DNA from 4 places in the Paenibacillus sp. FSL R5-0636 genome. Region 1 is predicted to be linked to each of the others. Evidence: predicted binding sites of a transcription regulator. Region 1 holds the regulator's gene; each other region holds the start of a gene.
The links. The regulator Rex, encoded in region 1, represses fermentation and respiration genes when NADH is low (regulators of the CRP and FNR family bind a similar motif). The targets are predictions, from matches to a motif close to TTGTGAAATATTTCACAA.

Region 1 (3,354 bases):
GAGAACACTATGAATCTGACGTTAAGTGACATCATCCGTAAGGGTGATAAAATGCTTAATGAGATGCGTGACCAGGAAAGCCAATCCTCAGCAGACAGTCTTGTTACTGATATTAGCGGTTTATTTAAGGATTTGGCTTCCATACGTGAGCAAGTAAGATTCTTTATGGGGCTGAATGACGATAATGTAGTATATTGGCTGGAGGCAAATGGAAATTACCGCAGCAAATCACTGCAGATGTATGCCGTCCCTGTGGATGTTAGCAGCCAGCTTAAAGAGTTGTTCTTCGATAAGAAAAAAAGCATCGTGCTTACCTCGGCGACGCTGTCTGTAGATAAATCTTTTCAGTTTATGATTGATAATCTCGGACTTAACGAAGCTGCGGAAGAGGGACGTCTAATGACCTCACTCCTTCCTTCTCCCTTTAAGTATCGCGAGCAGGCGCTTCTAGTTATACCGCGTGATTTTCCTAGTGTGAAGGGCAGTGTGGGCGATGCTCGATTTGTCGATACACTCGTACAGTCGTTAGCAGAAGCTGCCAAAACAACACGTGGGCGGATGCTGGTTCTGTTTACTTCTTATAAAATGCTGCGTCAGGTATATGATCCGCTTAAAGAGGCTTTGGCCTCACAAGAGATTACGGTGCTTGGTCAAGGCGTGGAAGGTGGCAGCCGGAGCAAGCTGATCCGCCGCTTTCAGGACAGTGCAGCATCCGTTCTGCTGGGGACGAGCAGCTTCTGGGAAGGTGTAGATATTCCAGGTGAAGCACTGACTTGCCTGGCCATCGTGAGACTTCCGTTTCAACCGCCGAATCACCCGTTGGCGGAAGCGAAGTCGGAGTTATTGCAGGCTCAGAAGAAGAATCCGTTCATGAAATTGTCTGTTCCTCAAGCGGTTATTCGCTTTAAGCAGGGATTCGGAAGACTGGTTCGCACGGCGCAGGATCGCGGAATAGTTATTGTTTATGATACAAGGGTTATTGAATCTCATTACGGGAAGTATTTCCTTTATTCATTGCCTGGTCCCAAAATGGAGCATATGCTGACTGATCAAATGGTCCCCCGCATAGCGGAATGGCTAGAGGATGGCGGCGCTTCTTAAAATGCTCGTCTTCAGTTTAGCTCCTCCTTATCCTTAAGGGCGGTAAGTTACAGTACCGCCCTTAATAAGGAGAGGTATACGTTTGAATATGGATTTTCACAAGAACATTACTATTTTTAGGAGGAAAAATATGAAATCGGATAAAATATCAGAAGCCGTTGTTCGCAGACTACCTGTGTATTTGCGTTTTTTGAATGATCTCCAGAATCGCGAAATATTAACAGTTTCCTCTCAGGAACTTGGACAAAAGCTTGATCTTAATCCCGCACAGATTCGTAAGGATTTAGCGTATTTTGGTGACTTCGGCAGAAAAGGTATTGGCTATGATGTAACGTATCTTATTGAGAAAATCCGTCATATCCTGAAGCTGGATCAACAGCTTAATGTAGCTTTAGTTGGAGCAGGTAATCTCGGACATGCCTTGTCTAATTACAATGCATATCTCAAAGATACTATGAAAATCACCGCTATATTTGATTCGTACGCTCCTAAGGTTGGACGTAAGATCAACTCCCTTACTGTGCAACCAATGGATGAACTAGGCAGCACGATTCGTGAGCAAGGTATTCGCATTGCCATTATTACCGTACCTGATTCAGAAGCTCAAAATGTAGCAGATATTCTCATTTCTTCTGGGATTGAAGCAATTTTGAACTTTGCCCCTGTGATTCTGAAGACACCACCGAATATCCGGGTGCATGCAGCTGATTTTACAACTGATCTGCAAAGTCTTGCGTATTACTTGCGGGATGGAAAGGAAGAAAGCGAACATGAACAACAATAAAACGATAATTAAGGGCGGGTATTTTCTGACTCCGGGAACGGATGAGCCGGTTCTGAGTGGATATATGACTATTGAAGATGATTTAATCACTTACATAGGAAAAGAAGAGCCTCAGATGGAAGCTGGAGTGCAAGTGGTTGATGGCAGCCGTCTGCTGTTCATGCCTGGACTTGTAAACACACATGGTCATGCGGCGATGTCTTTGCTGCGTGGATATGGAGATGATTTAGCGCTACAAGTGTGGCTTCAGGAGAAGATGTGGCCGATGGAGGAAAAGTTCACCGGTGATGATGTATACTGGGGAACCTCCTTATCTGTATTGGAAATGCTGAAGGGTGGAACTACGACCTTCCTCGATATGTATGATCATATGGACCGAGTAGCTGAGGTAGCTGAGTTATCAGGTATCCGTTCCGTATTGATGCGTGGTGTGATCGGGTTATGTCCAGAGGATGTACAGAATCACAAGCTTGCGGAAGCGATTTCTTTTGCCCGTAACTGGCATGGAAAGGCTGACGGTAGAATTACTACTATGATCTCGCCGCACGCCCCTTATACTTGCCCTCCGGACTTCCTGGTTAAGTTCGTGCAGGCAGCGCATGATCTGGATTTACCGATGCATACGCATATGTCCGAAACGAAACGTGAAGTGGAACAAAATGTGGCGGATTACGGGTTGCGTCCTGTAGCTCACTTAGAGAAGCTTGGAATGTTCACACGTCCCTCGATAGTTGCACATGGTGTTCATTTAAATGATGAAGAGATTGAGATCTTGGCTCGCCATAATGTGGGTGTCTCTCATAATCCGGGCAGTAATTTGAAGCTGGCTAGCGGAGTGGCTCGGGTTACTGATCTTCTAAAAGCTGGTGTGAAGGTGTCTCTTGGCACGGATGGCGCGGCAAGCAACAATAACTTGGATATGTTTGAAGAGATGCGGCTTGCAGCTCTCATTCATAAGGGTGTCAGCGGTGATCCAACGGCTGTTCCAGCTCCAGAAGCTCTACGTATGGCTACAGAATATGGCGCCCAGTCCATCTTTTTAAATAATGTAGGTAGACTTGCTGTTGGGATGAAAGCTGATTTCATTGCAATTGATATAGATCAGCCGCATTTGCTGCCACACACAGATCTGTTGTCTCATGCAGTTTACTCTGCTAGCGCTAAGGATGTTGAGCATGTGTGGGTGAATGGTAAACAGGTCATCAAGCATGGACAATGCTTAACCCTGGATGAGGAAGCTATCCGGCGTAAAGCGCAAGAAGCCTTCGAAGGTTTATTGAAGCGTTAAGTCTGGAGAATAACGAATAAATAATAGGCTGCGACTTTTTGCTTTTAGCAAAAGTTGCGGCCTTTTGTACATTTTAAGGCTGGGAAAGCTAGAAAATTATGAAATTTTGGATAAACACGCGGGTGTGTTATATAATCAAAAAAGATATATTACTAGAAAGGGAGCTGTACCTTGAAGAAAA
Region 2 (3,354 bases), 2.0 Mb from region 1:
GGCGACCATCATTGCATAACCCACTCCAAGCGATGAAGCGTCTTCATGATTACGTCCCCAGTCTGTTATGCTGTCACCTTGAAACAGAATGACATCGTTTTGTTGGAATATCATAAATGAAATCCTCCTCTAACTACCTCTGTTAATATAACCCAATCTATTATATCAAATACAATGAATACAGCCTACTACGAAACATCAATAATGCAAACATTTCACTAAAAAAACAATAACAAAAACCCCGCTCAGATTCGAGCAGGGTTTAGGGTTAAACTATATTAGTAAGCTAGGCTGAACAATCCTTTAATGTGGGACAAGTAACGAATATTACTTGCTTCCTTCATCAGAGTTGCAGGCAAGCCTTTTAACGGAGTAGAACTTGCACCAACGATGGCTACACCGTCTTTACGGCCTAAGCTAGCAAGCGTACCAGAGTTGATTGGGCTAAAGCTTTCAAACGATTTATTTTTCAAGAAGGCATACAGATTGTATCCGATCAATTCACCCATTTGCCAAGCGATTTGAGCAGTTGGAGGGTATGGACGTCCATCTTCTGCAAAGACCACCGCGCTGTCACCAGCAACGAATACATCTTTGTGAGAAGTGGATTGCAAGAACTCATTCACCGTTGCACGACCGCGGTTAACTTCAAGACCGGATTCGCCGATGAGTGGATTTCCTTGTACGCCACCAGTCCATACAAACGTGTTAGCAATAATTTTTTGACCGTCTTTCAAGTCAATCGCATTGCCTTCTACATTCGTAACAGGAAGACCTGTCAAGAATTGAACACCACGTTTTTCCAAGCTTGCTACAGCACGTTCGATCAATGCATCTGGCAATACTGGAAGGATTTTAGGACCTGCTTCAACGAGCATAAGCTTAATTTCTTTAGGATCAACGCCATATTTTTTAGTAAGTGTAGGCAATACATCCGCGATTTCACCAACAAGCTCAACACCTGTTAAGCCGCCGCCACCGATTAGGATGTTTGCATCTGCTTCATTTTTCGATTTCGCATATTCACGAATACGATCCTCAATATGTTGATGAATTTTGTTAGCATCTGCAGCTGATTTCAATACCATACTGTATTGTTCAAGCCCTGGAATGCCAAAATAAGCTGTAGTGCTGCCAAGACCTACAACAAGCGCGTCATAAGTTAGTGTCACACCATCAGAAAGAACAATTTGTTTGTTCTCCACAGAAAATGAATTAACCTTCGCGATTTTCAGGTCAATATCTTTACCTGCGAAAAGCTTAGTTAGAGGCATAGCAACAGCACCCTCTGCAACACTACCTGCTGCAAGACGATGCAATTCTGTGATGATTTGGTGGGTAGGATACTGATTAACTACAGTAATTTTAGCTTCATCTTTTTTGAGATACTTGCGTACGGTTAAGGCGCTTAGTAGACCACCATAACCTGCTCCTAGAATGACAATATGTTTAGACATGATGTTTCCTCCGTCCCTTACGAATAAGATATGAAAATGATTATTTCTGCTTACTGCGTTCTCCAGCAACTTGAAGGTATGCATTTACGAAACGGAAAAGCTTTTGTGCTTGTGGATCTTTCAACAACTTCATAAGACCAAAAAGACCAATAACTTCGTTACTTTCATTCGCACGATCTTTTGCTTCGATCACTGTAGCTGCCATATTCTTCGCGGAATGCACTACAGGTTCAGCAAGTTCTTTAATTGCACTTACCGTATCACTTTTCAAGACATCATCCGCTGCGACAGTTTGCACAAAGTCATAGGACTTTGTAAGCACGCCAACAAGCTCAGTTAATTTTGGCAGCTGTTCCACCAAGACTGTTAATGATTCCTGAACTTCTGGTTTCAAGAGCTGCTCTAGAACATCCATTTGTTCCTTGCTAACAGCTACTTTTGGTGATTCTTGTTCAGGTTGTGTTTGAGTGATTGATTCTGACATATCCAAATCTCCTCTGCAATAAGCTTTGCTGCTTAATAGTAATGAAAAACATAAGAACTTTTAACGCCATATTTCTATTATAGCACTTATCAAGTTATAAATGTCACAAAGTTTTTGAATTTCCATAAAATTTTGTGATTTTTATTACATTATAATAAATTATTTAAATTACCAGTGTTAATTAAAACCGTTTGAGTGAATTAATGTACAAATTCATTCAAATTCTTCTCAGTTTTCAACAAAACATCCACAATGTCCATATTCTTCTCTGTTAGAAGTAACCTGAAATAAAGAGAACGCAGGAAGTTCTTTGTATTTATTCGAGTAACATACTGGCTGTGGCTTCTAGGCCAACTGCCACATTGCGCCAAGTTGAGAATCCAATCGGTTATAGACTGCTGTGGAAGTAAATGATGATCGATGATTGTAACTATAATAGTAGCAATCCGTTCATCTTCTTCCTCCCTGAATATGTATTGATCGTTATAAAGCATCTTTTGAACAACTGTCAGAACCTCTTCCCGCACCTCGGCATCACTCTCCGAGCATAAAACCAGCTCATCCAAGGCGTCTGCGCCATGGGCTGCTGCGTGTGCCCAGCCTTCTTTTTCCATATAACCTCTTAAATCCCGTTCTTCCTTATAATAATGAATTAAACCCTGCTTCACCTTTGTAAATTCAGAGCTATCCAATATAGCCTTTTCCCTATGCCGCTGGAGAATAAGAGCAACAACCAATACAGAAAATGTTCTTGTATACACCGTCTGATCTTCTTTGTTCCCAATGTGATAAAACAGATGCTGCTCGTCAAGGAGTATCCACAGCAGTTCACGAAGCTCCGCATCATTAAACCAATGTTTCTCATTAATCCATTTGTAGAATGTGGAATAAATCAATTCATCACGCAGCATAGGCTCGGGAACTCCTAAATGCTCAAGCATCAACTTCACATAATCCTTTATGTCCTCTCCACTTCTAAGCTCGTAGTCATTCTCTTCGATTCTTTGCAAATCTATCATCAATCGTTCTCTACTATTAATCAATTTATCCACCTTTCATTCACCGTGTTTTTACATATCCTAATATCCTAATTTATGTCCTATTTTTTTACAACAGGGTATTCAAGATTAACTTCAATAAATTTTATCATTGACGAATTTTATAGGCTGTGTTATTTTGAGTTAGTAACATTTAGTTAGTAAATTTACAAATATCAGGTGTTTATATTTTACAACCGAATACATACACAACGGAGGAATACTTATGAGCGCTTTTACAGACTTGATTCAGTCCCGCAGATCCGCTATGAATTTTGTGGAAGGGGTCACCATCCCTCAAAATGAATTAGAGGAAATGTTCTCTTACGCCAGATTGGCACCATCGGCCTATAATCTACAGCATACAAATTACAAA
Region 3 (3,354 bases), 2.0 Mb from region 1:
TTCTCCACCGATTTTCTTCAGATATATAAAAAAGAAACCCGCAAATACCGCCGAAGTTACACCATTCATTACAAAGCTTAGCATATAGGAAATATCGGCCAAAAAACCACTTAATGCCGTACCCAGTGCTACACCAATATTATTGGCGACATAAATAACATTAAACAGCTCACCACGCTGCTTCGTGAAACGAAAGCCGATAAATGCCTGAATGGCAGGTAATGATAAGGAATTAAATAATCCTACCAGTCCCATTGCAACCATAAATAACGTCCAGTTGTTACTAGCTGCCGGCAAGGTGAACAGTGCCAAAGCATTCATGGCGAGCGCTCCGACAATCAGCCGGTTAACGCCTACCTTATGATAGAGTGAGCCCCCGAGTAGTTGACCCACGATCCCACCAACCGATTGAATAAGAATCACCAGTCCAGCATCTGACATGCTGCGTCCAAGCTCATCAAATACATACATCGTAACGAGCGGCCACATCAGCGCACTACCTGTTGCATTAATTAGGCTGGCAATTAGAAATATTTTCACTTCTTTTGGATATGCCTGTAAAAACTTCATAAGTAGTGTACATCCCCTGTTATATATGTGTCATTAATTCATCCAGTATTATCCCAAAACAGGGTTATGAGCAAGCATACACATTGACGTTTTATCGCGATAAAGTACGCATGAAATCTAGAGAATAAAACGCACATATCGCATGAATTATCCCGTCTCCCTTGGGGTTCACGTCCGCAGCCCTTCCTAGCTCTAATATCTATTCTTATTTTAAAGCCGTGGCTGTCGTCCGTAAAGCAAACTAAACAAGAAGAAACTGATTCGCTTTTAGAAAGACGGGGTAATAGAGCCTAGAAACACTCCCCCTTCAAAATTCGCCGTGATCCGATTTCGTTCCCCCGAGCGCGGATATATCACGGCGGATTTTTTTGTGTCTACATAACAAAAAGCACCCCTAAAACATTAACGCCACCAATAAGGCAGACCTTGAATGTTCTATGGAGTGCTCTATAAGACGAGCTTAAGCGTGTTTTTTGACACTGCTGCCGGACATGCTATCTACGGATTGAATAGCCGTAGGTGCTTTACGCAAGTATGCCATCCAATAGGCAGCTGCGACAAATATTGCTCCACCCGTTAGATTGCCGAGCCAGACGGGAACAAAGTTAGTGAAGTATTGCCCCCATGAATAGTAACCTTCAAAAATAGCTGCTGGAATTAGGAACATGTTAGCTACAACGTGCTGGAATCCGATCGCAACAAAGGCCATCGTTGGGAACCAAATACCAAGGATTTTGCCGCTGAAGTTATCTGCTCCATAGGAGAGCCACACTGCCAGCGCAACGAGCCAGTTACAGCCGATACCCGAAACAAATGCCGGAAAGAATTCTGCATCGATTTTATGACCAGCCATATCCACCAATTTCTCTAAATACACACCCTCTGAAGTTAAACCCACCACATGACCGAAGAAATAAGCTACAAATAATGCCCCTGCCAGATTACTAATCGTAATGAGCAAAAGATTCTTCACAACTTCCCAAAAAGAAATCTTCTTAGCCATAAAAGCGAGCGGCACGGCCATCATATTCCCTGTCAGCAGTTCTCCACCCGCAAGGAGTACCATGATCAGCCCAACGGGGAAGACTGCTGCCCCGATAAAGTTAGCAATGGAACCCCATTCCTGTGGTGCGCCAGCAATGACGCGAATATCCAATAAAAACCCGAGCGCAATAAACGCTCCTCCCAAAAAGCCCAGAATAAGTACGGTACTTAGCGGATTATGAGCTTTTTTTATGCCGTTCTCTACAGTTACTTCGGCAATTTGCTGCGGTTTGCTATAAGCCATGGTTCCTATCTCCTTCATCTATTTACTTCAAATTTGTTCCTTTATGAACATTGTAGCGTGTCGTAAAACACATTAACGTGATAATTATCACTTTGAGAAAACTAAGTGAAAGTTTTCACTGACATGTCAAATTTACTGCGACCTGTGCACAAATAGAAGTTTATGTATGACCGACTAAGCCAGCATATCTTGTTTCGTTGGATTACATTTGAGCGTACGCAGCAGCTATCGGACACAGTTGTCCTTATATGCAGCTATATCTCACTGTAGCTATACCTCACTGTAGTCATACCTCACTATCGGCATTCTATCGGACTCGGATGACTCTAATCGTAGCTTTTGAGCATATTTGGCCCACACCCGGACATCGGACCCAGATGCCCCTAATCTTAACTTTCGAGCACATTTGGCTTGCTATCGGACCCCATCGTCGCTATTAGCACGAAAAACACACTAGTTGTACCTCGTTCTATGTAATAGCTGCACTGGAGTCCGAAATCACGCTCAAAAGGCGATTAATTGCTATATAGCGCCTTCTGAGTCCGAAAGCTTCTGCGGAGGGATGATGACTCAGCACGATCGGACTCAGATGCCCCTAATCTTAACTTTCGAGCACATTTGGCTCGCTATCGGACCCCATAGTCGCTATTGCCACCAAAAACACAATAGTTGCACCTCATTCTATGTAATAGCTGCATTGGAGTCCGAAATCACACTCAAAAGGCGATTAATTGCTAAATAGCGGCTTCTGAGTCCGAAAGCTTCTGCGGTGGGCGTTGACTCAGCACGATCGGACTCAGATGACCCTAACCGTAGCTTCTGAACACATTTGGCTTACTATCGGACATCGGACTCAGATGACCCTATTGGTAGCATTTGAGCACATTTGGCTCGCTATCGAACCCCATAGTCGCTATTGCCACCAAAAACACACTAGCTGTACCTCATTCTATGTAATAGCTGCATTGGAGTCCGAAATCACGCTTAATAGGCGATTAATTACCAAATAGCGGCTTCTGGGTCCGATAGCTTCTGCGGTGGGCGTTGACTCAGCACGATCGGACTCAGATGACCTTATTCGTAACTTTCGAGCACATTTGACTTGCCATCGGACCCCATAGTCGCTATTGCCACCAAAAACACACTAGTTGTACCTCATTTTATGCAATAGCTGCATTGGAGTCCGAAATCATACTCAAACAGCGATTATTTGCTATATAGCGGCTTCTGAGTCCGAAAACTTCTAAGGAGGGCGGTGATTCAGCACGATCGGACTCAGATGACCTTATACGTAACTTTTGAGCACATTTGGCTTGCTATCGGACATCGGACTCAAATGACCTTAACTGTAACTTTCGAGCACATTTGGCTCGCTACCATCGCCGAAGCCATTGGATTGTACCTACCTATGCAGCTAATCATTCTGCACCTAACAAAAAAAGCAGCGATCCTCCCGTTACAGGAGGATCGCTGCTTCTCTAGCTTTATAAGGTTGT
Region 4 (3,354 bases), 2.3 Mb from region 1:
ACAGTGAACGGAGAGACCCGTAAGGCAACACTCGTTGGAACGGATAAAGTAAGCGACATTGCGGTACTCTCTATTGATGCCAAAGGAATCGATACCATCGCGCAGCTCGGTGATTCCTCTAAGCTTCGTCTAGGTGAAACGGTCATTGCTATCGGTAATCCGCTAGGACTTGGTGATACATTGACCTCGGGGATTGTTAGCTATACTGAACGGATGGTTCCCGTATCCCTTAATCAGGATGGAGTATATGACTGGGAACAAGAAGTGATACAGACTGATGCGGCGATTAATGAAGGAAATAGTGGCGGCGCGTTAGTGGATCTCGATGGCAAGGTCATTGGAATTAACACGATGAAGATTTCAGATACGGGTGTAGAGGGTCTGGGTTTTGCAATTCCTGCGAATCATGTGATAGATATCGCTAATGAGCTGGCTGAAAAAGGGCATATTGCCCGTTCGTACTTGGGTGTATATTCAGTTGATTTGAACAATCCGTACGTTCCACTAGCAGAAGATCAACGCAATGAATTGAACCTGCCGAACAGTGTTAAGGATGGAGTAGTTGTTCTAGAAGCCGTTGGCCCTGCGAAGGAAGCTGGACTGCAATTCAATGATGTCATTACCAAATTTAATGATCAATCCATCATATCTACCCTTTCTCTTCGCAAGTACTTATATAATCATACGAAGATCGGTGATGATCTGAAAATTACTTACTATCGAAACGGCGAGGCCAAACAGGCAACAGTTAAACTTCTTGAAAAACCACAGGAATAATATGCTGGAAGTCGGTATATAATGATATAGCAGTTACGACAAGTAGAGCGGACTACCCCTTCGATTCCGAGGGGGTACCTTCTTGAAAAAGCGGATAAAAGTAACGTTTTTGGGAAAGCTATTTTTCTAAAACCATGATAATTATGCCAGAAAAAGGATCTATTTAGGGAATAAACACTAAGTGGCAGCCCTTACATTGGAAGGTAATACTTATTAGGGCAAAACCGGATATATTCGGATGCTTGCTTGCCTTTGCTAATCAGGTGTGGTAATATGATATCAATCATACATTTAGTCCCTAATTCTCGCATTGAAAAGGGCTGTCATATTTGGTAATACAACCTTTTTCAATGTGTGAATTTTTTCTTTGTTTGAAGATAAAAAGAACATATTAATTTAAATTTGTGGAGGTAACACACATGCAAACAGGTACAGTTAAATGGTTCAACGCAGAAAAAGGATTCGGATTTATCGAAGTTGAAGGCGGAAGCGACGTATTCGTTCACTTCAGCGCAATCACTGGCGACGGCTTCAAAACTTTGGACGAAGGCCAACGCGTTGAATTCAACGTTGTTCAAGGCAACCGTGGACCACAAGCCGAAAACGTTGTAAAACTGTAATAATAGAAGAAACCGTCCCAGCTTGTGAAAGTTGGGACGGTCTTTTTATATCTAGTTACTCACTATTGACTTACAGGATGGGAGGAACGGCAATGAACTACCGGAAGAAACCTTTGGAAGAAATACCGGAAGAAAATACCGCAATTTGGGCATGTACCAATGAGGGATGCAACGGATGGATGAGGGATAATTTCGCATTTGAACATGCGCCTTCTTGCCGTCTATGTGACTCTCCAATGGTTCGCAGCACGAAGATGCTACCCCAATTGCTTAATTCGAATGGCGATCTCAAATCGCTGAAGAAGGGTATTTCCATCTAACCAATACCTAAATGAGTCAAGCATTTAATAGAACGACGAACCACTCAAGACGGGTAAACCGTCTTATTTTTTTTGCTTTTTTTATGCTAAATTGTGATCTTTGTCACAAATCATTTGAATTTCACCGTTAAATGACTATCTTTATGTGACATTTATCACAAAAAGAAGCTTAAATTTTTGACAGAATATAATTAACGAAAAGGGGAGAAGGAAGGGACAAATATGGATACAGTAATGCTGTCGCGTATACAATTTGCGTCGACGACAATATTCCACTATTTCTTTGTACCGGTATCAATCGGACTAGCGCTCTTGATTGCAATCATGGAGACAATGTACGTTAGAAAAGGTAATGAAGAGTACAAAAAAATGGCGCAGTTCTGGGGAAAGCTATTCCTCATCAATTTTGCAGTAGGGGTAGTTACAGGGATATTGCAGGAATTTCAGTTCGGGATGAACTGGTCCGATTATTCACGTTTTGTTGGTGATGTATTCGGGGCTCCACTTGCAGTTGAGGCATTGGCAGCCTTTTTCCTGGAGTCTACTTTTATTGGGATATGGATATTCGGCTGGGATAAGGTGTCCAAGCGAGTACATTTACTGTCCATCTGGCTGGTAGCATTCGGTACGATGTTATCTGCATTCTGGATTCTAGCGGCTAACTCTTTTATGCAGCATCCTGTGGGTTTTGAGATAAATAATGGACGTGCAGAAATGAATGATTTCTTCGCGCTTATTACGAACGGACAATTGCTGGTTGAATTCCCACACACCGTACTGGCTGCTTATGCAACAGGTGCTTTTCTTGTAACTGGTATTAGTGCTTATAAAATATTGAAGAAACAAGAGGTTTCTTTCTTTAAGAAGTCTTTTCAGATTGCAGCCATCGTAGGGATTATTTCTTCTATTGGTGTAGCTGTTGCTGGTCACGCCCAAGCGCAATATTTGGTTGAAACTCAACCAATGAAAATGGCAGCTTCCGAAGGACTGTGGGGTAAGAGTGGTGACCCGGCACCTTGGACCGTATGGGCAAACATTGATCCAGAGAATCAAATCAGTACTGGAGAATTTCAAATTCCTTATATGCTGAGTTTCCTTTCATACAGTAAATTTTCCGGTGAAGTTAAAGGTATGCTTGAGCTGCAAGCGGAGTATGAGCAAACCTATGGCCCCGGTGACTATATTCCACCTGTACGTACGACATTCTGGAGTTTCCGGATCATGGTTCTAGCAGGAACGTTAATGATTGTATTGGGAATGTACGCTATGTACTTAATGTGGCGCAAAAAAATGGACCGTCCGAACACTTGGTTTATGCGGTTTATGTTATGGGGCTTGTTGCTTCCTCCGATTGCGAATACAGCCGGTTGGGTTATGACCGAATTCGGGCGTCAGCCATGGACGGTATTCGGACTGATGACAACGGAAGACAGTGTGTCGCCTAATATTACAAGTGGTCAAGTTCTGTTCTCCGTGATTTCTTTTACAACGATTTATTTAATTCTAGGATTAGTGTTGGTCGGATTGTTTATTAAAGTGATTAAAAAAGGTCCTTATGCGATGGATAACGATCACGGCGATTCGAATGATCCATATAACGAGGAGGGTTCCCATGATATCTCTTAATGAATTGTGGT

Region 2: the regulator Rex is predicted to act here: its motif matches at 2,074-2,091, upstream of MKX34_RS12165 (DUF1641 domain-containing protein).
Region 3: the regulator Rex is predicted to act here: its motif matches at 1,962-1,979, upstream of MKX34_RS30530 (formate/nitrite transporter family protein).
Region 4: the regulator Rex is predicted to act here: its motif matches at 1,861-1,878, upstream of MKX34_RS31955 (cytochrome ubiquinol oxidase subunit I).

Annotation. Positions count from the first base shown of each region.
Region 1 covers NZ_CP150232.1:4,719,839-4,723,192, reverse strand. Annotated here, with positions in the region: gene dinG (ATP-dependent DNA helicase DinG) at 1-1,101, shown strand, start outside; gene MKX34_RS21495 (redox-sensing transcriptional repressor Rex) at 1,232-1,885, shown strand; gene MKX34_RS21490 (amidohydrolase) at 1,872-3,173, shown strand; gene MKX34_RS21485 (DUF5590 domain-containing protein) at 3,345-3,354, shown strand, end outside.
Region 2 covers NZ_CP150232.1:2,726,001-2,729,354, reverse strand. Annotated here, with positions in the region: gene MKX34_RS12175 (SGNH/GDSL hydrolase family protein) at 1-114, opposite strand, end outside; gene MKX34_RS12170 (NAD(P)/FAD-dependent oxidoreductase) at 279-1,457, opposite strand; gene MKX34_RS12165 (DUF1641 domain-containing protein) at 1,498-1,941, opposite strand; gene MKX34_RS12160 (DUF2785 domain-containing protein) at 2,142-2,984, opposite strand; gene MKX34_RS12155 (nitroreductase family protein) at 3,205-3,354, shown strand, end outside.
Region 3 covers NZ_CP150232.1:6,681,662-6,685,015, forward strand. Annotated here, with positions in the region: gene MKX34_RS30525 (MFS transporter) at 1-570, opposite strand, end outside; gene MKX34_RS30530 (formate/nitrite transporter family protein) at 1,031-1,858, opposite strand.
Region 4 covers NZ_CP150232.1:7,015,857-7,019,210, reverse strand. Annotated here, with positions in the region: gene MKX34_RS31970 (trypsin-like peptidase domain-containing protein) at 1-777, shown strand, start outside; gene MKX34_RS31965 (cold-shock protein) at 1,197-1,397, shown strand; gene MKX34_RS31960 (cold-shock protein) at 1,490-1,717, shown strand; gene MKX34_RS31955 (cytochrome ubiquinol oxidase subunit I) at 1,940-3,343, shown strand; gene cydB (cytochrome d ubiquinol oxidase subunit II) at 3,330-3,354, shown strand, end outside.